2 regions of the Streptomyces anthophorae genome follow, and region 2 is predicted to be linked to the other one. Evidence: riboswitches for the same ligand, from Rfam matches in the RefSeq annotation. Region 2 holds a riboswitch; the other holds the start of a gene.
What was found. Region 2 has a riboswitch for thiamine pyrophosphate ahead of thiO (glycine oxidase ThiO). Riboswitches for the same ligand answer to the same signal wherever they lie in the genome.
Positions count from the first base shown of each region.

Region 1: it holds a riboswitch for thiamine pyrophosphate, as region 2 does, so the genes downstream of both, ACNYS0_RS38400 (purine-cytosine permease family protein) here and thiO (glycine oxidase ThiO) in region 2, are expected to answer to the same signal.

Region 1 is NZ_JBLWQQ010000001.1:8,424,211-8,433,449, reverse strand. It holds gene thiE (thiamine phosphate synthase) at 1-292, opposite strand, end outside; gene thiM (hydroxyethylthiazole kinase) at 289-1,107, opposite strand; gene ACNYS0_RS38400 (purine-cytosine permease family protein) at 1,163-2,563, opposite strand; TPP riboswitch at 2,553-2,648, opposite strand; gene ACNYS0_RS38395 (family 2B encapsulin nanocompartment shell protein) at 3,064-4,482, shown strand; gene ACNYS0_RS38390 (family 2 encapsulin nanocompartment cargo protein terpene cyclase) at 4,536-5,831, shown strand; gene ACNYS0_RS38385 (geranyl diphosphate 2-C-methyltransferase) at 5,848-6,738, shown strand; gene ACNYS0_RS38380 (hypothetical protein) at 6,900-8,003, shown strand; gene ACNYS0_RS38375 (response regulator) at 8,045-8,734, opposite strand; gene ACNYS0_RS38370 (sensor histidine kinase) at 8,741-9,239, opposite strand, start outside.
Region 2 is NZ_JBLWQQ010000001.1:6,443,978-6,453,216, forward strand. It holds gene ACNYS0_RS29225 (DUF4396 domain-containing protein) at 1-468, opposite strand, end outside; gene ACNYS0_RS29230 (deoxyribonuclease IV) at 535-1,398, opposite strand; gene pknB (Stk1 family PASTA domain-containing Ser/Thr kinase) at 1,447-3,402, opposite strand; gene ACNYS0_RS29240 (thiazole synthase) at 3,504-4,298, opposite strand; gene thiS (sulfur carrier protein ThiS) at 4,306-4,506, opposite strand; gene thiO (glycine oxidase ThiO) at 4,503-5,699, opposite strand; TPP riboswitch at 5,697-5,810, opposite strand; gene ACNYS0_RS29255 (avidin-fold protein) at 5,864-6,211, shown strand; gene ACNYS0_RS29260 (NAD(P)/FAD-dependent oxidoreductase) at 6,331-7,563, shown strand; gene ACNYS0_RS29265 (Rv2175c family DNA-binding protein) at 7,680-8,045, shown strand; gene thiE (thiamine phosphate synthase) at 8,127-8,774, shown strand; gene metF (methylenetetrahydrofolate reductase [NAD(P)H]) at 8,892-9,239, shown strand, end outside.

The sequences.
Region 1 (9,239 bases), 2.0 Mb from region 2:
CACCGCTGACGCGGGCGCCGCTCGCCCGCGCGGCCAGGAACACGTCGACCCGGTCGTTGACGATCAGCGCGACATGGTCGGGGAGGATCTCGGCGACGTCCAGGACGGTGTGCAGGAACTCCCGGCCGCTCGCGTGCTTCTCCCGGATCTGCACGGCGGTGACACCTCCGGCCACCGCCTGCGCGACGGTCTCGGCCACGGTGCGTCCGCGTGCCGCGCACTGGTCCGGGTCGGTGACCAGGTACACCGACAGGTCGACAGCCGCGTGCCCGGGTCGGGTACGTGCCGTCATGACACCTCAGCCCGCTTGGCCAGCTCCTCCGGGGTGAGCGCGGCGAGCGCGTCCAGGAAGCCGACGGCGAAGCTGCCGGGACCGGCCGCCACCCGTGCCGCGGATTCGGCGGCGACGGTGTAGGCGGTGGCGGCCGCCACCGTCGTCGCGAACCGGTCCTCGTCCACCGCGGCGAACGCGGCCATCACCGCGCCCAGCGCGCAGCCGCCACCGGTCACTCGGGTCAGCAGCGCGTCCCCGTTGGCGATCCGGGCGGTGCGCGTGCCGTCGGTGACGTGGTCCACGGGGCCCGACACCGCGACGATGCTGCCCGCCCTGCGCGCGAGTTCCGCCGCCGCGCCCTCGGCGTCGTCGACACCGTGGGAGGAGTCCACGCCCCGGCCACCGCCGCCCGCGCCCGCGAGCGCGATGATCTCGGAGGCGTTGCCGCGGATCACGGTCGGCCGCAGTGCCAGCAGGTCGGCGGCGAGCGCCGTGCGCACGGGCAGCGCGCCGATCGCCACCGGGTCGAGGACCCACGGCGTGCCCGCCTCGGCCGCGGCCCGCGCCGCCTCCGGCATCGCGGCGCGCTGTTCGGCGCGCGGGGTGCCGAGGTTGACCAGCACGCCCGAGGCGACGCGCGCGAAGGGCCCGGCCTCGTCCGGGATGTCGACCATGGCGGGCGCGGCACCCACCGCGAGCAGGACGTTGGCGGTGAACCCGGTGACCACCGCGTTGGTCAGGCACTGCACCAGCGGTGACTCGCGCTGTACGCGCCCGAGCGCCTGCGCCGCGAAGGCGACGAGGTCGGTGCGAGGGGTGGACGTCGTGGGCATGGGGTCGCTCCAAGTACGGAAGGTGCCGTGGTTCGTACGTGCGGAAAAGGGCAGGTCAGCCGCGTCGCCGCAGCCGCAGTGGCGCGTACACCGCGGCGGCCACCAGGAACGCCACGTAGTACGACACATCCGCGCCGTGCAGGGCTTCGGCGACCGGGCCCACGTACAGGCTGGTGTCCATGAACGGGACCGCCGCGGCGAAGGCCGCCGCGAAAGCGAGCAGGGCGGGCCAGGCGGGCTGCCGTCGCTCGCGTTCGGCGGCGAGGTCGAGCGGGGCGCAGGCCCGGTCCCTGGCCCGGGCGCGCCAGTCGACGAGGACGATCGCGACGAAGCCGGGGATCCAGTACCCGACGAACAGCAGCACGTTCTGGAACCGCGCGGTGGTGTCGGCGGCGTGCATCCACAGCACGAGCGGGAAGCCGAGGACCGCGGCGAGGGCGGCGGCCACCGGGCGCGGGATGCGCACGCCGATGGTCTGGAGGGCGAGCGAGCCGCTGTAGTCGTTCATGGCGTTGCTGCACAGCGCTGCCAGCGCGACGGCGAGCAGCCCGAAGGCGCCGAGCACTCCCCCGCCGAGGATCTTGTCGACCCCGGCCGCGGTCTGGTCGGTGAGCACGGAGGCGCCCCACAGGCCGAGTGCCTGGACGGCCACGAAGGACACCAGCAGGCCGAGCAGCGTGTACCAGAACATCCGGGTGCGGGAGGTGGCTGCGGGCAGGTAGCGGCTGAAGTCGCTGGCGTACGGCGCCCAGGACAGGCTGAGGCTGAGCGCGATGGTACTGGTCAGGACGAAGGCGCCGGCGCGGTCGGCCCCCAGCGCGGAGCCGTGGGCGGCGGGGTGCACGCCGTCGAGCATCCGCCAGGCGATGAGCGCGAAGGCGGCGCCGAGTACGAAGGTCATGACGATCTGGAGCCGGTGGATGGCCTCGTAGCCGAACACACCGAGCAGCCCCTGGGCGAGCAGCATGACGAGGACACCGGCCCAGAACGGCCAGCCGAGCAGCCGGGCCAGCGCGTCGCCGCCGAAGAGGCCGATCAGCGCGTCCCAGGCGATGGACGACAGCCACTGGAGCACGCCGGGCAGCGCGACGCCGCGCCCGAACGCGAGCCCGGCGAGCGGGAGTTGACCCGCTCCGGTCCTGCTCCCCCACGTACCCAGGTACGCGGTCGGCACCGCGCCGATCAGGGTGCCGAGCACGACGGCGGCGAGCGCGGTGGCGAAGTCGAGGCCGAGCGCGATGCCGACGGTGCCGGTGAAGACGCCGGTCATCGTCAGGTTCGGGGCGAACCACACGGTGAACAGGCGCCCGGCGCCGCCGTAGCGGTTGGCTTCGGGGACCGGTTCGATGCCGTGCCCCTCGATGCCGAGGTCGCCGGGTGCCGCGGGCATCCGCCCGTCGAAGGCGCCGCTGCCGCGGTCGGCAGGCAGGCCAGTGGAAACATGCGTCACAGGCATGAGACATCCCTCCGCCAGTACGAACTGGTTCAGGTTCGACGGGTGTGTTCTCAGCCCTCTGGTCGGGGCACCCCGTGTCCGGTTACGGCCGCCAGCGTAACGCGGTGGCGCGCGGTGTCGCACGGGTGGGTTCCGGTTCCGTCGCGTCCGCCCGTACCTCGCGCGATACAGCGCCGGCAATGCGGAGCTCTGTGGCAGCTGGCCGACTTCCGTCGGTTTCGCGGCGTCGCGACGCGCTCCCACCGCGTGACATCGCGGTCGGCACCCGCTCCGGCACACCGGGAAAACCGGCCGAGATCCGTCGGTCACCGGGCAAACACCGACCGGACTTGATCATCGTATCGAGTTAATGTCACCGGCTTTCCTTGGCCGGGCGGCCGAGACGGCCCTTACGGTGATGCTGCTTCTGGACGCATTCCCTCCGAATATTCCACCTTTCCTTCTTCTGTCCCGTAGTTACGGGCATGCGCGCTTTCGCCCGACCAAGGAGAGCTCACTCGATGACCGTTGACTCGACCACCCCGGACACCGCGTCGGTGCCGCCGCAGCAGACCAGCCTCGGCACGGCGGCCGCCCGTAATCTCGCCACGACCACCAAGTCCGCCCCGCAGATGCAGGAGATCACCTCGCGGTGGCTGCTGCGGATGCTGCCCTGGGTGGAGACCAAGGGCGGCGTCTACCGGGTCAACCGCCGCCTGACCTACACCGTCGGCGACGGCACCATCGAGTTCATCCAGGACGGCGGCGACGTCCGCGTGATCCCCCGCGAACTCGGTGAACTGGCCCTGCTGCGCGGCTTCGACGACGTCGAGGTGCTGACCGCGCTCGCCGACCGGTGCGTACAGCGCGACTTCCGGGCCGGCGACACACTGGTCGAGCGCGGGGCACCGGCAGACAAGCTCCATCTGATCGCCCACGGCCGCATCAACCAGTTCTCCGAGGGCGAGTACGGCGACGAGGTCGCGCTCGACGTGCTCGCCGACGGCGACCGCTTCGGCGACAACGCGCTCCTCGACGAGGACGCCCGCTGGGAGCAGACCGTGGTCGCCGAGACCTCGGGCACCCTGCTCACCCTCTCGCGCGCCGACTTCGCGTCCGTGCTGTCCTCGGCGCCGCCCCTTCAGGAGCACATCGACGAGTTCAAGTCGCTCGCGGGCCGCGGCCAGAACCACCGGGGCGAGGCGGAGATCCCGATGTCGGCGGGGCACGTCGGTGAGCACGAACTGCCGGGCGCCTTCGTCGACTACGAGGCGAAACCACGCGAGTACGAGCTCTCGGCCGCCCAGACGATCCTGCGGGTCCACACGCGGGTCGCCGACCTCTACAACGAGCCGATGAACCAGACCAAGGAGCAACTGCGGCTCACCATCGAGGCGTTGCGCGAGCGCCAGGAGCACGAGCTCGTCAACAACCGGGAGTTCGGCCTGCTCCACAACGCCGACTTCAAGCAGCGCCTCCAGCCGCACTCGGGGCCGCCCACTCCGGACGACCTGGACGAGCTGCTGTGCCGCCGCCGCGGCTCGAAGTTCTTCCTGGCGCACCCGCGCACGATCGCGGCGATGGGGCGCGAGTTCAACGCCCGCGGCCTGTACCCCGATCACGTCGACCTCGGCGGCCAGCAGGTCCCGGCCTGGCGCGGGGTGCCGATCCTGCCCTGCAACAAGATCCCGGTCACCAAGGAGCGGACCAGCTCGATCCTCTGCATGCGTACCGGCGAGGACAACCAGGGTGTCATCGGCCTGCACCAGACGGGTCTGCCGGACGAGTACGAGCCGGGCCTGTCGGTCCGGTTCATGGGCGTCGACGACCAGGCCATCACCAAGTACCTCGTCAGCACCTACTACTCCGCCGCGATCCTCGTGCCGGACGCGGTCGGCGTGCTGGAGAACGTGCAGATCGGCCGCTGGCCCAGCAGGTAGCGGGCCAGGACCGCAGCCGCCCACCCCGCCGAGGAGCCCTCAAGGAGACATGGATGCCCCCGCCTGAGCCGACACCTCCGCAGTCGACCCTGCCGGAAGCGGCCGCCCGCTTCGGGGCGCAGGTCCTGGCCGACGCCGCGGCCCGCGCCCGCGACATCGGCGCCGTCACGGGCGGTCCGCCGCGCGTGCCCGCGCAGACCGCGCAGGCCCCGGCCATCGAGGTTCCGGCACCCCACGTGCCGCCTGTGAGCGCGGACTTGGAGCGGCTGCTGCGCGGACCCAGCGGCCTCGGCACCGCGGGACTGCGGCTGACTCCGCGCGAGGAGCCGCCGACACACCGACCGGCGACGCCGACCGGTGTCTCCGCGAAGGGCCGGCCCGTTCCCGGCCTGTACCACCACCCGGCGCCGGAGCCCGATCCCGTACGGGTCGCGGAGGTCAGCCGCAGGATCAAGGCCTGGGCGATGGACGAGGTCGACCTGTACCCCGACGACTGGGAGGAGGAGTTCGACGGGTTCTCCGTGGGCAGCTACATGGTCGGCTGCCACCCCGACGCACCCACCGTCGACCACGTCATGATCGCCACCCGGCTGATGATGGCGGAGAACGCGCTGGACGACTGCTACTGCGAGGACCACGGGGGCTCGCCTGTCGGCCTCGGCTCCCGCCTCCTGCTGGCGCACACCACCCTCGACCCGCTGTACACGACGCAGGAGTACCAGCCGCAGTGGGCCGAGTCGCTCCACGCGGACGCGCCCCGGCGCGCGTACCGCTCGGCCATGGAGTACTTCGTCCGGGCGAGCAGCCCCTCCCAGGCCGACCGGTACCGGCACGACATGGCCCGCCTGCACATGGGCTATCTCGCGGAGGCCGCCTGGTCCGAGCACGACCACGTACCCGAGGTGTGGGAGTACCTGGCGATGCGCCAGTTCAACAACTTCCGCCCCTGCCCGACCATCACCGACACCGTCGGCGGCTACGAACTGCCGGCGGATCTGCACGCCCTGCCGGACATGCAGAAGGTCATCGCGCTCGCCGGGAACGCGACGACCATCGTCAACGACCTGTACTCCTACACGAAGGAACTCGACGCCCCCGGACGGCACTTGAACCTGCCGGTCGTGATCGCCGAACGCGAGGACCTGTCCGACAAGGAGGCCTACCTCAAGTCGGTCGAGGTCCACAACGAACTCATGCACGCCTTCGAGACAGAGGCCGCGGCCCTGGCCGCCGCCTGCCCGCTCCCGAACGTCCAGCGCTTCTTGCGGGGCGTCGCGGCGTGGGTCGACGGCAACCACCAATGGCACCAGAACAACACCTACCGCTACAGCCTGCCCGACTTCTGGTAAGAGATAGGACTCATCAGTGACCAGCACCGAACTCACCGCCACGGCCCACAGCACCGCCACCCCGTTCATCCCCGAGCCGGCCACCCCCTATCAGGGGGACATCGCCCGCTACTGGGACGGCGAGGCCCGGCCGGTCAATCTGCGACTCGGCGATGTCGACGGTCTGTACCACCACCACTACGGCATCGGCGCGGTCGACCATGCCGCGCTCGGCGACCCGGCGGGCGACGCGAGCGAGCAGAAGCTGATCGCCGAGCTGCACCGCCTCGAGTCCGCCCAGGCCGCGTACCTGCTCGGGCACCTCGGTGACATCGGGCGCGACGACACCCTCGTGGACGCCGGCTGCGGGCGCGGCGGCTCGATGGTGATGGCGCACCAGCACTTCGGGAGCAAGGTCGAGGGGGTCACACTCTCGGCCAAGCAGGCCGACTTCGCCAATGGCCGGGCCGAGGAGCTCGGCATCCAGGACCACGTCAGGGCCCGTGTCTGCAACATGCTGGACACCCCTTTCGAGACCGGGCAGATCTCGGCGTCGTGGAACAACGAGTCGACCATGTACGTCGACCTGCACGACCTGTTCGCCGAGCACTCCCGCATCCTGGAGGTCGGCGGCCGCTACGTCACCATCACGGGCTGCTGGAACCCGCGCTACGGGCAGCCCTCGAAGTGGGTGTCCCAGATCAACGCGCACTTCGAGTGCAACATCCACTCGCGCCGCGAGTACCTGCGTGCGATGGCCGACAACCGTCTCGTGCCGCAGGCCGTCATCGACCTGACCCCCGACACCCTCCCGTACTGGGAGCTGCGGGCCACGTCGTCGCTGGTCACGGGCATCGAGGACGCGTTCATCAACTCGTACAGGGACGGCTCGTTCCAGTACCTGCTGATCGCGGCGGACCGCGTGTGATCGTCCGCTGAGCCTGGGAGGCGGGGCCGTTGTCGAACGGTCCCGCCTCCTCCTTGTGTGTCACCCGGCGCTCGCGCCTGTGCCATGATCCGTCGACGGCGACCGGCCCTGGGGAGGGACCGGTCGCCACGGAGACCGCACGGCACAAGGGGAGTTCACAGGTGAATTCGGGTGGGGAGCACAGCGGTTCGTCGCTGTCGGACGAGGATTGGGAGCGCTTCCTCCAGGAGTCCGAGGACGGCGTACGGGACGCGCCCAAGGAACCGTCGGCGCGCGCCCGCATGGTGACGCGCCGCCTGCGGGAGGAGGACGCGCGGGCCGAGCCCTGGCGCGCACACCAGCCGCCCCGGCCGCGCGGGCGCAAGGGCTGGTACGCGCTCGGTGTGGTGGCGGCGGTGGCCGTGGCGCTCGTGGCGCTCAACCCGGGGCGAGTGACGGGCTGGTTCACCGGCGGCTCCGACGCAGACGCGGCACCCCTGGCCGCGGAGACCTCCCGCCCCACGGCTCCGCCGCCGGACGGGTCGGCAGCGCGCCCCACGCTGGACGAGCCGTTCAGGGGCTCACCCGCGGCGCGCTGGGCCTCCGGGGCGGCCGGGATCTCCGTGCCGGTGGCACGGGCCACGGGGTGGATGAGCACATCGCAGGTCGCTCGCACCCTCGACCGCTCCCGTGACTTCCTCACCGCGTCCAGCCTGGACCCGGACGTCCTGCGCGGCGAACGCCCCACCGAGGCCATCGCCCTCATCAATCCCCACCAGCCGAAGGAAGCCGCCTTCCTGAACACCTCGCTGACCGCGCCGAGCGAGAAGTACAACCCGCTCGTGCTGTTCAGCCGCTTCGACACCGCGAAGGTGAAGCTGGTCGGCGATGTGGTCAAGACGCGCGGCCGCATCACGTACGGCGAGGGCGACAAGGGGGCAGTGAAGGTCACGACGGATGTCACGTACGTGTACCCGGTGATGAGCACGGAGGCGGGCGGCGACGACCGTGTCACGCGCGTCATCGTCCGCCGCGAAGTGGTGATGAACTGGCCCGACCCGTCGAGGATCGTCACCGAGCCGGGCACCTTCTCGGTCGTCTCGAACCGCGTGAGCACCACCAACGCGGGCTGCGAGACGTACAACGGCTTCCTCACCCCGTCGTTCACCGACGACCGCGACTCCGGCGAAGGCGCCGTGGTGGATCCTTACGACCGGAGTACCGCGATGGACGAGCGGATGGGCGGCGCCGGGGACGAGAAGTGCGGCACCGCGACACGGTCGTGAGCCGAGCACCGCACAGGTGACTGGCCGTCACGGACAGCGGGTCATTCGGCCGCGTCGCGCACCAGCAGCGCGATCTGCACCCGGTTCTCGACGGCCAGCTTGGTGAACAGGCTGCCGATGTGGGCCTTGACGGTCGCGACGCTGATGTGGAGCCGCTTGGCGATCTCCGGGTTGCCGAGGCCGTCCGCGACGGCCCGCGCGGTGTCGAGTTCGCGTTCGGTCAGGGCCGACAGGCGTTTGCGCGCGGCCTCGCGGGACGCCCCGCGGGTGTCACTGGACCGCGGGCCGGTCGCCGCGGCGATCACCCGCGCGGTGGCCTGCGGGGACAGGACGGGGTTGCCGTCCGCGACCGTGCGCACCGCGTCGGCGATCCGGGCGGGCGGGGTGTCCTTGAGGACGAAGCCGAGCGCTCCGGCCCGCAGTGCGCCGAGCACCATGTCGTCGGAGTCGAACGTGGTGAGCACGAGCACCCGCGGAGGTGTCTCCCCTGCGAGGACCTCCCGGGTCGCGCTGAGACCGTCGCGGCCCGGCATCCGTACGTCCATCAGCACGACGTCGGGCCGGTGTTCGTCCACCGCGCCGATCGCGGCGTCCCCGTCGGCCGCCTCCGCGACGACCGTCAGATCCGGTTCGCCGTCGATGATGAGGCGCAGCGCCATCCGCACCAACTGGTCGTCGTCGACGATGGCGACGCGCACGACACGTCCCGCCGGTTCCCGCTCGCTGTCCACGCGCGCTCATTTCTCGTAGGGGGCGTACGGCCAAGGTAGTTGGGCGGTGAGGACATACCCGCCGTCCGGTGTCGGGCGGTGGTCGAGTCGTCCGCCGGCGAGGGTGACCCGCTCACCGAGGCCGAGCAGGCCGAACCCGGAGGACGGTGTCCGGGCCGGGCGGGACGAGCCCCGGGAATTGCGGATGCCGACGTGCAGTTCGCCGCCTTCCGTTCCTTCGATGGTGACGTGCACGTCGGCGCCGGGGGCGTGTTTGGCCGCGTTGGTGAGTCCCTCCTGCACGACGCGGTAGCAGGTGCGTGCGACGGTCTCGGACGGTGTGCCCGTCACGGTGGTGGTGAGGGTGACATCGAGGCCCGACGTACGGGCGTCGTCGACGAGTGCGGGGACGCCGTCGAGGGAGGGCTGCGGTGCCTCCGGAGAATCCGGTCCCGCGCGGAGCACCCCGAGGACGTCCCGCAGCTCCTCCAGGGCGTGGTGGGAGCCGTCGGCGATGCCGCGGACC
Region 2 (9,239 bases):
GCCGCGGCCGATCATCCAGCGGTTGACCGGGGTCGTCACCACGAAGGCGATGGCCAGTGACGTCGCGAGCGCGCCCCAGAACAGGCCGTCCGAGAGGTGCGCGTCCATGGCGTTCGGCCAGAGGACGATGACGCCGTTGTCGATCAGCTCCATCACCGCGATGGACAGGGTGTCCGCGGCCAGCGCGACACGGAAGGCCGTCCGGAAGTCGACACCGGCCTTCAGGACGCCGCGCAGCGTGAGCGTGTAGCCGAAGAAGAACGCGAGCACGATCGCCAGGATCATCGTCGGCACGTTGCCCCAGCCGAGCGCGGTCCCGATCACCATGCCGAGGACCTCGCCGATGGCGCAGCCGGTGAGGCAGTGCAGGGTGGCCTGGGCGGCCATGGACCAGGTGACCTTGCCGCCGGCGCCGTGCGTGCCGTGGTGCACGTGGTGCTCGTGCCCGCTGTGCGTCTCGTGCTGCATGGTTCCCCCAGTGGTTGCTGCGGATGCTGGCACCAAGGTAACCCATATACCCCCTGGGGGTATTCCTCAGGTTCGAAGTTTCTTCAGCCGTTCCACGTCGGCCGCGTGGCCCTCCTTGCCGCCGGGCGTCTCGATGACCAGCGGGACGTTCTCGGTCGCGGGGTGGGCGAGCAGCTCGCGGAACGGGTCCTCGCCGATGTGCCCCGAGCCGATGTTCTCGTGCCGGTCCTTGTGGGCGCCCACGACGTCCTTGGAATCGTTGGCATGGATCAGCTTGAGGCGGCCCTCGCCGACCGTGTCGACGAGCAGGTCGAGCGTCTGCTTCATGCCGGCCGGGCCGGTGAGGTCGTGGCCCGCCGCGAAGATGTGGCAGGTGTCGAGGCAGACGCCCAGCTTGGGGTGGCGGTCGAGGGCGTCGAAGTACGGGCCGAAGTCCCAGGTGCGCGAGCACAGCGAGGCGCCCTGGCCCGCGGTCGACTCCAGGAGCAGGAACGGGTCGTCGTCGTGGGTCAGCTCGTCGAGCAGCGGCAGCATGCGCTCGCGGACCTGCGCGAGGGCGACCTCGCGCTCCCGGCCGCCGGTCGCGGAGCCGGTGTGCACGACGACGCCGAGGGCGCCGATCGCGCGGGCCCGGCGCAGCGAGTGCCGCAGCGATTCCACGGACTTGTCGACGGTCGCCTCGGTGTGCGAGCCGAAGTTGATCAGGTAAGGGGCGTGCACGTACGCCGGGATGTCCGCCTCGGCGCACTGGGCGCGGAAGTCCTCGTCCTGCTTGGGGTTGCCGGGCGGGGTGGCCCAGCCGCGGGGGTTGGCCACGAAGACCTGGACGGTTTCGGCCTTGAGGTCACGGGCGTAGGAGAGCCCTACGGTCGCGAGGCCGCCGGCCACGGGGACATGGCCGCCGATCGGATTGCGGATGCTGCTGTTCACCCGGCCCAGGGTGTCATGGGTGTTCGAACGCCCGGGGCCGGGCCGCGGCTACCGGATGGTGATCGTGATGCTGGAGCCCTTCGGGGCCTCGTCGCCGCCCTCCACCGACTGGCTCTTGACGGTGTCGCCGAACAGGCCGAGCAGTCCGCGGTTCTCCTCCACCTCGAAGCCGGCCGCGCCGAGCCGCGACTTCGCCTCGTCGACCTTCAGTCCCGTGACGTCGGGGACCTCGACCATGACGGGGCCCTTGGAGATCGTCAGCGTCACGGTGTCGCCCTCGGCGAGCTGCTTGCCCTCGGCGGGGGACTGCCGGGCGATGCTGCCCTTGTCCTCCTCGGAGTTGACCCGCTTCGTGGAGATCTCGGCCTTCAGGCCCGCGTCCTCCAGGTCGGCGATGGCGTCCTGCTCGGACTCGCCCGTGACATCGGGGACGTCGACGGGGGAGCCCTTGGAGACGACCAGGGCGACGGCCGAACCGGCCTTGCGGGTCTTGCCCGCGCCCGGGTCCGTGCTGATCACCGAGCCCTTGGCGATCTCGTCGCTGAACTCCTTGGTGGTCATGCCGGGTTCGAGGTCCCGCTTCTTGAGGTCGCTCTTCGCGGTGTCCAGCGGGGTGCCGGCGAGGTCGGGCACCTTCACGGTCTTCGAGCCCCTGGACACGGTCAGGTCCACCGCGCCGCCGCCCCGAATACGGTCGCCGGAGCCCGGGTCGCTGTCCATGACGGTGCCGCGCTTGTAGGTGTCGCTGTACGCGCGCGTGACCGTGCCCCTCTCCAGGCCCGCGTCGGCGAGGCGCTTCTCGGCCTGCGCCTGCGTCTGGTTGAGGACGGAGGGGACCTTCGTGAACTGGCCGGAGTTGATGTACCAGACGCCGGTGCCGAGGCCGAGGACGAGCAGCACCGCCGCGAGGATCGCGAGGGTCCGGCGCTGCGGGCCGCGACCGCGACCACCGCCGCGAGCAGGACCGGGGGCCGCGGGCGGCATGGGCGGCGGCATCTCCAGGCGGCTCGTCCGGTTGAGCCGCGCCTGGTCCGCGGAGTCCGTGGGCAGCGGCAGCTGTACGGGCGTGCCCACCGCGCGCGGGATCACGCTCGTCCGGTCGTCGGCCCCCACGTACTCCGTGTCGTGCGCCTGTGGCGGCACCGTGTCCAGCTGGGCGTCGGTGAGCGCCGACCTGGCGTCCCTGGCCTGCGCGAGGAGCGCCACGGCGTCGTACGGACGGACCTCGGGGGTGCGCGCCGTCGCCGACGCGACCAGCTCGTCGAGCTCGAAGGGGAGGCCGGGGACCGCCGCAGAGGGCGGGGGCACGTCCTCGTGAAGGTGCTTATAGAGGATCTGGGCGGGGGACTCTCCCGCGTGCGGCTTGCCGCCCGTGAGCATCTCGTAGAGCACGACACCGCACGCGTAGACGTCCACGCTCGCCGTCGCCGTGCCGTTCTCGATCTGCTCGGGCGCCAGGTACGAGACGGTGCCGAGGACCGCCCCCGTCGTGTTCGTGACCGTGTCCACCGCGCGGACCAGGCCGAAGTCCGCCACCTTGACCCGGCCGTCGTCCCCTATCAGGACGTTCTCCGGCTTCATGTCGCGGTGCACGAAGCCCGCGCGGTGGGCCGCTCCCAGCGCGGCGAGGACCGGCTCCAGGATGTCGAGGGCGGCACGGGGCCGCAGCGCTCCCCGGTCGCGCAGCACGTCACGAAGGGTGCAGCCGGCCACGTACTCCATCGCCAGATACACATACGCGCCGTCGGTGCCCTGGTCGTACACCCCCACGACGTTGGGGTGCGAGAGGCGGGCCACCGACTTGGCCTCGCGGATGAAGCGGTCGACGAACGAGGCGTCGGCGGCCAGCGAGGGGTGCATCACCTTGAGTGCGAGCACGCGGTCGAGGCGGGTGTCCACGGCCCGGTAGACCGTGGCCATCCCGCCGACCGCGATGCGTGCGTCGACGCGGTACCGGCCGTCGAGCACATGCCCGAGCAACGGGTCCTGAAGGGTCGTGTCCACGCAGGCGAGTGTACGAGGAGTGACCGACAGCCGGACTCCGTGCCGTGAGGCCGGTGCCGTACTGCAGCAGAGCTGTGACCGGCGCGGGCGTGCGCCCGGGGTCAGAAGGCGGGGCGCTCGGGGTCGAGGTGCGCGCGCCCCTCCGTCGGCGAGGACGCCTCCGCGAAATGACGCTTCGGGATGCGCCCGGCCCGGTACGCGAACCGGCCCGCCTCGACCGCGTGCCGCATGCCCTCCGCCATCAGGACCGGCTCCTGCGCGCGGGTCACCGCCGAGGCGAGCATCACACCCGCGCAGCCCAGTTCCATGGCGAGGGTCACATCGGAGGCCGTGCCCGCGCCCGCGTCCAGGATCACCGGCACGCGCGCGTGCTCGGTGATCAGCTGGAAGTTGTGCGGGTTGCGGATGCCGAGCCCGGAGCCGATGGGGGAGCCGAGCGGCATGATCGCCGCGCAGCCGACGTCCTCCAGCTTGCGGGCCAGGACCGGGTCGTCGTTCGTGTACGGCAGCACCGTGAAGCCGTCGTCCACCAGCGTCTCCGCGGCGTCGAGCAGCTCGATCGGGTCGGGCAGCAGGGTGCGCTCGTCGGCGATGACCTCCAGCTTCACCAGGTCGGTACCGAGCGCCTCGCGCGCGAGGCGGGCCGTCAGGACGGCCTCTCCCGCGGTGAAGCAGCCGGCCGTGTTCGGCAGCACCCGGATGTTCAGCTTCTCCAGGACGGAGAGCACCGAGCCGTGCACGTCCGCGTTCACGCGGCGCATCGCCACGGTGGTGAGTTCGGTTCCGGAGGCCACCAGGGAGCGCTCCAGGACGTCGAGGCTGGGCGCCCCTCCCGTGCCCATGATCAGGCGCGAGGAGTACGGGTCGCCCCCGAGGACGAAAGTGTCGTCGGCCATGGATGGTTCAGCCTCCTTGGACGGCCGTGAGGACCTCGACGCGGTCTCCTTCGGAGAGCGCCGTGGCGGGCCATTGGGTGCGGGGGACGACGGTTTCGTTGAGGGCGGCGGCGACGCCCTGGGGCGCCGTGGTGAGCGTGGTGACCAGGAGGTCGAGCGTGGTGCCCGCGGTCACCGTGCGCGGCTCGCCGTTGACGTGGACGTTCATGCGGGCTGCTCCACGAGGGCTGTGCCGAAGCGTTTCGGCGTGAACGGGCGGGCCTCTTCCGGCAGTTCACCGGTGGTCAGGGCGTGCGCCATGGTGTCGCCGGTGATCGGCGTCAGGAGCACGCCGTTGCGGTAGTGGCCCGTCGCCAGGAGGAGGCCCGGCAGGGCGGTCGGGCCCAGGAGCGGAGCGTTGTCGGGGGAGCCGGGGCGCAGGCCCGCGCGGGTCTCGGTGAGCGGGAGTTCGGTGATGCCGGGGACGAGTTCGTGGGCGTCCCGCAGGAGTTCGTAGACGCCGCCCGCGGTGACCGTGGTGTCCCAGCCGAGCTCCTCGCTGGTCGCGCCCACCACGAGCTCGCCGTTGACGCGCGGCACCATGTAGAGATTGCCGCCGCGCACGACCGCCCGGACGGTGCGGCTGAGGAAGGGCGCGTACCGCTTCGGCACCGTCAGGCGCAGCACCTGGCCCTTGACGGGGCGCACCGGCGGGAGCACCGCGTCGGGGACGCCCGCGAGCTGTCCGCCGCGGCTGCCCGCGGCCAGCACGACCTGGTCCGCGGAGAGTTCGGTGCCGTCGGCGAGGACCGCGCCGCTCGCCCGGTCGCGGACGACACGGAGCCTCTCGGCCCACGACCGGTGGAAGGTCACGCCGGCGCGCTCGCAGGCCGTCACGAGGGCGCTCGCGAGCCTTCTCGGGTCGATCTGGTGGTCCCCGTCGACCCGCAGTCCGCCGCGCACGCCCGGCGCGAGCATCGGTTCGAGGCGGCGGCAGTCGCGGCCCGAGAGCCACTCGGACTCCAGCCCCGACTTCGTCTGGAGCGCGTGCAGTTCGCGCAGGTGGGCGCGGTCGTCCGCGTCGAGCGCGACCGCGAGCGTGCCGCAGGCGCGGTAGCCGAGGTCCTGCCCGGTGGCCTCGGACAGCTCGGCCGCGAAGTCCGGGTAGCGGCGCGCGGACTCCAGGTTCAGGCCGAGCAACGTCTGCTCGCCGTGGTGCAGTTCGGTGACGGCGGCCAGCATTCCGGCCGCCACCTGGGCGGCACCGCCGCCGGGTTCGGGGTCCGCGACCGCGACGGAAAGGCCGCGCTGCGCGGCCCGCCAGGCGGTGACCAGACCGATGATGCCGCCACCGACGACGAGGACGTCGCGGGTGCGCGAACGGTCGCAGGTGTGCGAATGAACGGATGGCGTCGACGACATGGGCGTCAAGCCCCTCCCTTCGCCGGTATGACCCGGATCAGGTTCGTACGGTCGAAGGCCGCTCCAGCCTCCCTCTCAGCCCGCTGCGTACGGGCTCCCGCGAGTGCTCTACGTTGGCCACCCTAGCCGTTCCCCGCGACCCCCAGTAAGGGAGCCTCGAACCAGTGACCCGATCCCTCGACGGTCTCGTGATGTCCCCCGTCGCCGACCAGGCGCCCGGTCAGGTGGGCACCCGTACCCGCTTCACGTACCGGGAGCGGGACGGCCGGGTCTCGGCCGACTACGCAGGCGGCGATGTCGTCGAGGGGCACCTCGTGGGGACGCGCTCCGGCGACCGGCTCGACTTCCGCTACGTCCAGCTGAAGACCGACGGGACCACCTCCTCCGGGCACTGCGTCTCGACCGTGTCCGAGCTGCCGGACGGCCGGGTGCGCCTCGACGAGACCTGGGAGTGGGAGTCGCAGGAGGGCAGCGGCACCAGCGTGGTCGAGGAGCTCCCGGGCCGGGCGTGAACCCCGGAGCGCCGCCCCGACCTTGATCGCTAAACCGCCGGGACATGTGCAGGACGTCACGGCGCGGGAGTGGCCCGCACCGCTGACCGGGGCAAGATCAGGTGCCTAAGGTTGATCCCGTGAGTGAGCAGCGGAGCGGGAGCGGAGCGCCTTCGGGGCAGCGGAACGTCGTCATCGTGGGCGCGGGCATGGCCGGTGTGCAGACCGCCGTGGCGCTGCGCGAACAGGGCTTCACCGGCGCGGTCACGCTGCTCGGCGCCGAACCCCACCAGCCGTACGACCGGCCACCGCTGTCCAAGGCGGTGCTGCTCGGCAAGGCCGAGGGCTCGGCCTTCGACGTGGACTTCGAGGCGCTCGGCGTCTCCCTGGAGCTGGGCCGCGAGGTGACCGGGCTGCGGCCCGGCGACCATGAGCTGGACACGGCCGATGGGCCCGTCCCGTACGACGTGCTGGTCGTCGCGACCGGTGCCGAACCCGTCCAGCTGCCCGGCACGCACTCCGCCCCCGGCGTGCATCTGCTGCGCACGCTCGACGACGCCGAGCGGCTGCGGCCCGTCCTCGCCGAGCAGCACGACGTGGTGGTCGTGGGCGCCGGCTGGATCGGCGCCGAGTTCGCCACCGCGGCCCGTGAGGCCGGCTGCCGGGTCACGGTGGTGGAGGCCGCCGAGCGGCCGCTGGCCGGGGCGCTGCCCGCCGAGATCGCCGCCCCCATGGCGGCCTGGTACGCCGACGCCGGAGCCCAGCTGCGCACCCACGCGCGCGTGGAGCGCATCGAGCCGGGCGTCGTGGTCCTCGACGACGGCACGCGGCTGCCCGCCGGAGCCGTCGTCGTCGGCATCGGCGCCCGCCCCGCCACCCGCTGGCTGGCCGGCTCCGGGATCGAACTCGGCGCCCACCGCGAGGTCCTCGCGGACGAGCGGCTGCGCACCTCCGTGCCCGACGTGTACGCGGTGGGGGACTGCTCCTCGTTCCCCTCGGGGCGCTACGGGGAGCGCCTGATGGTCCACCACTGGGACAACGCGCTCCAGGGCCCGCGCACGGTGGCGGCGAACATCGTCGGCCAGACCCCGGCCGTGTACGACCCGGTGCCCTATTTCTGGTCCGAGCAGTTCGGCCGGTTCGTGCAGTACGCGGGGCACCACGAGGGCGCCGACGCGACGGTGTGGCGCGGCGACCCCGCCGGTGCCGCCTGGTCGGTGTGCTGGCTGCGCGACGGCGCCCTGGTGGCGGTGCTCGCCGTCGGCAAGCCGCGCGACCTGGCCCAGGGGCGCAAGCTCATCCTGTCGGGGGCCCCGCTCGACCCGGAGCTCCTCGCGGACCCGGCCCGTCCGCTGAAGTCCGCGGTGGCGTGAGTCCATCGCCCTGTCGGCCCTCCAAAGCGTGACAGAGAGGGTGAAACGGGAGGAGTCGTGGCCCATCCGCACCGGCCCGGCTTCCGAGTGTCAGTCCGGGATGGCAGGCTTGTCCTGTGACCGAGATTGACGCAAAGATCGATGCTCTCGTCCCTGCCTGGCTCACCCTCCCCGACATCGCGGAACAGCTCGATGTCGAGGTGACGCGTGTGCGGCAGCTGGTCAAGGAAGGCCAGCTGATCTCCGTGCGCCGCGGTGAGAACAGGGCACTGCACGTGCCCGCCGCCTTCATCGACGGCGACAAGATCGTCAAGGGGCTCGTCGGCCTCCTGACGGTCCTGAGGGACGACGGCTTCAGCGACGAAGAGATGCTGGAGTGGCTCTTCACCCCCGACCCGAGCCTGCCGGGCACGCCCGCGCAGGCCTTGAGCGAGAATCGCGGCACGGAGGTGAAGCGCCGCGCCCAGGCGCTCGCCGTCTGACCTGACAACCGTCCGGCGTGCGCACCGCGACCCTCGTGGTGCGCACGCCACCGACACCGCACGACCCACGGGGGGACTTCCATGGCGGACTCCAAGCGCGCCCTGCTCGCTGACGCACGGCTCTATCTGTGCACCGACGCGCGCAGGCACCAGGGCGATCTGCCGGAGTTCCTCGACGCCGTGCTGGCCGCAGGCGTCGACATCGTGCAGTTGCGCGACAAGGGCATGGAGGCGGGCGAGGAGCTGGAGCACCTCGCGGTGTTCGCCGACGCGGCCCGCCGCCACGGGAAGCTCTTCGCGGTGAACGACCGCGCGGACGTCGCCCACGCGATCCGCTCGGACGTGCTGCACCTGGGCCAGGGCGACCTGCCGGTCCCCGCCGCCCGCGCGGTGCTCGGCGAGGACGTGCTCATCGGCCGCTCCACGCACGCCGAGGACGAGGCCGCCGCGGCCGCAGTCCAGGAGGGCGTGGACTACTTCTGCACGGGCCCCTGCTGGCCGACCCCGACCAAGCCCGGGCGGTACGCGCCGGGCCTCGACCTGGTGCGGTACACGGCGGGCCTGGACACGGACCGCCCCTGGTTCGCCATCGGCGGCATCGACCTCGCGAATCTGGACGAGGTCCTGGAGGCCGGCGCCCGCAGGGCCGTCGTCGTCCGGGCCATCACGGAGGCCGACGATCCGGCCGCGGCGGCGGCCGAGTTCGCGAAGCGCCTGCGTGCGGTCTGACGTGCGCGGACCCGTCCGTGAACCCGGGGGAAACCGCCGGTGACGGCCGTTCTGCCGGCCTGTCCGCAAGGTGGACGGGGATTAGGGGCTTTGGATATCGGTCAGTAACCTGCCCGTATGGCCCTAGGTACCGCTTCCACCAGGACTGATCGCGCCCGCACCGTGCGTGACATGCTCGCGCCCGGCAAGACGGCTTTCTCGTTCGAGTTCTCCGCGCCGAAGACCCCGAAGGGCGAGCGCAGCCTGTGGAACGCCCTGCGCAGGGTCGAGGCGGTCTCGCCCGACTTCGTCTCCGTGACGTACGGCGCGGGCGGCTCCACGCGCGCCGGCACCGTCAAGGAGACCCAGCAGATCGTCGCCGACACGACGCTGACGCCGGTGGCCCACATCACCGCCGTCGAACATTCGGTCGCCGAGCTGCGCAACATCATCGGCCAGTACGCCGACGCCGGGATCCGGAACATG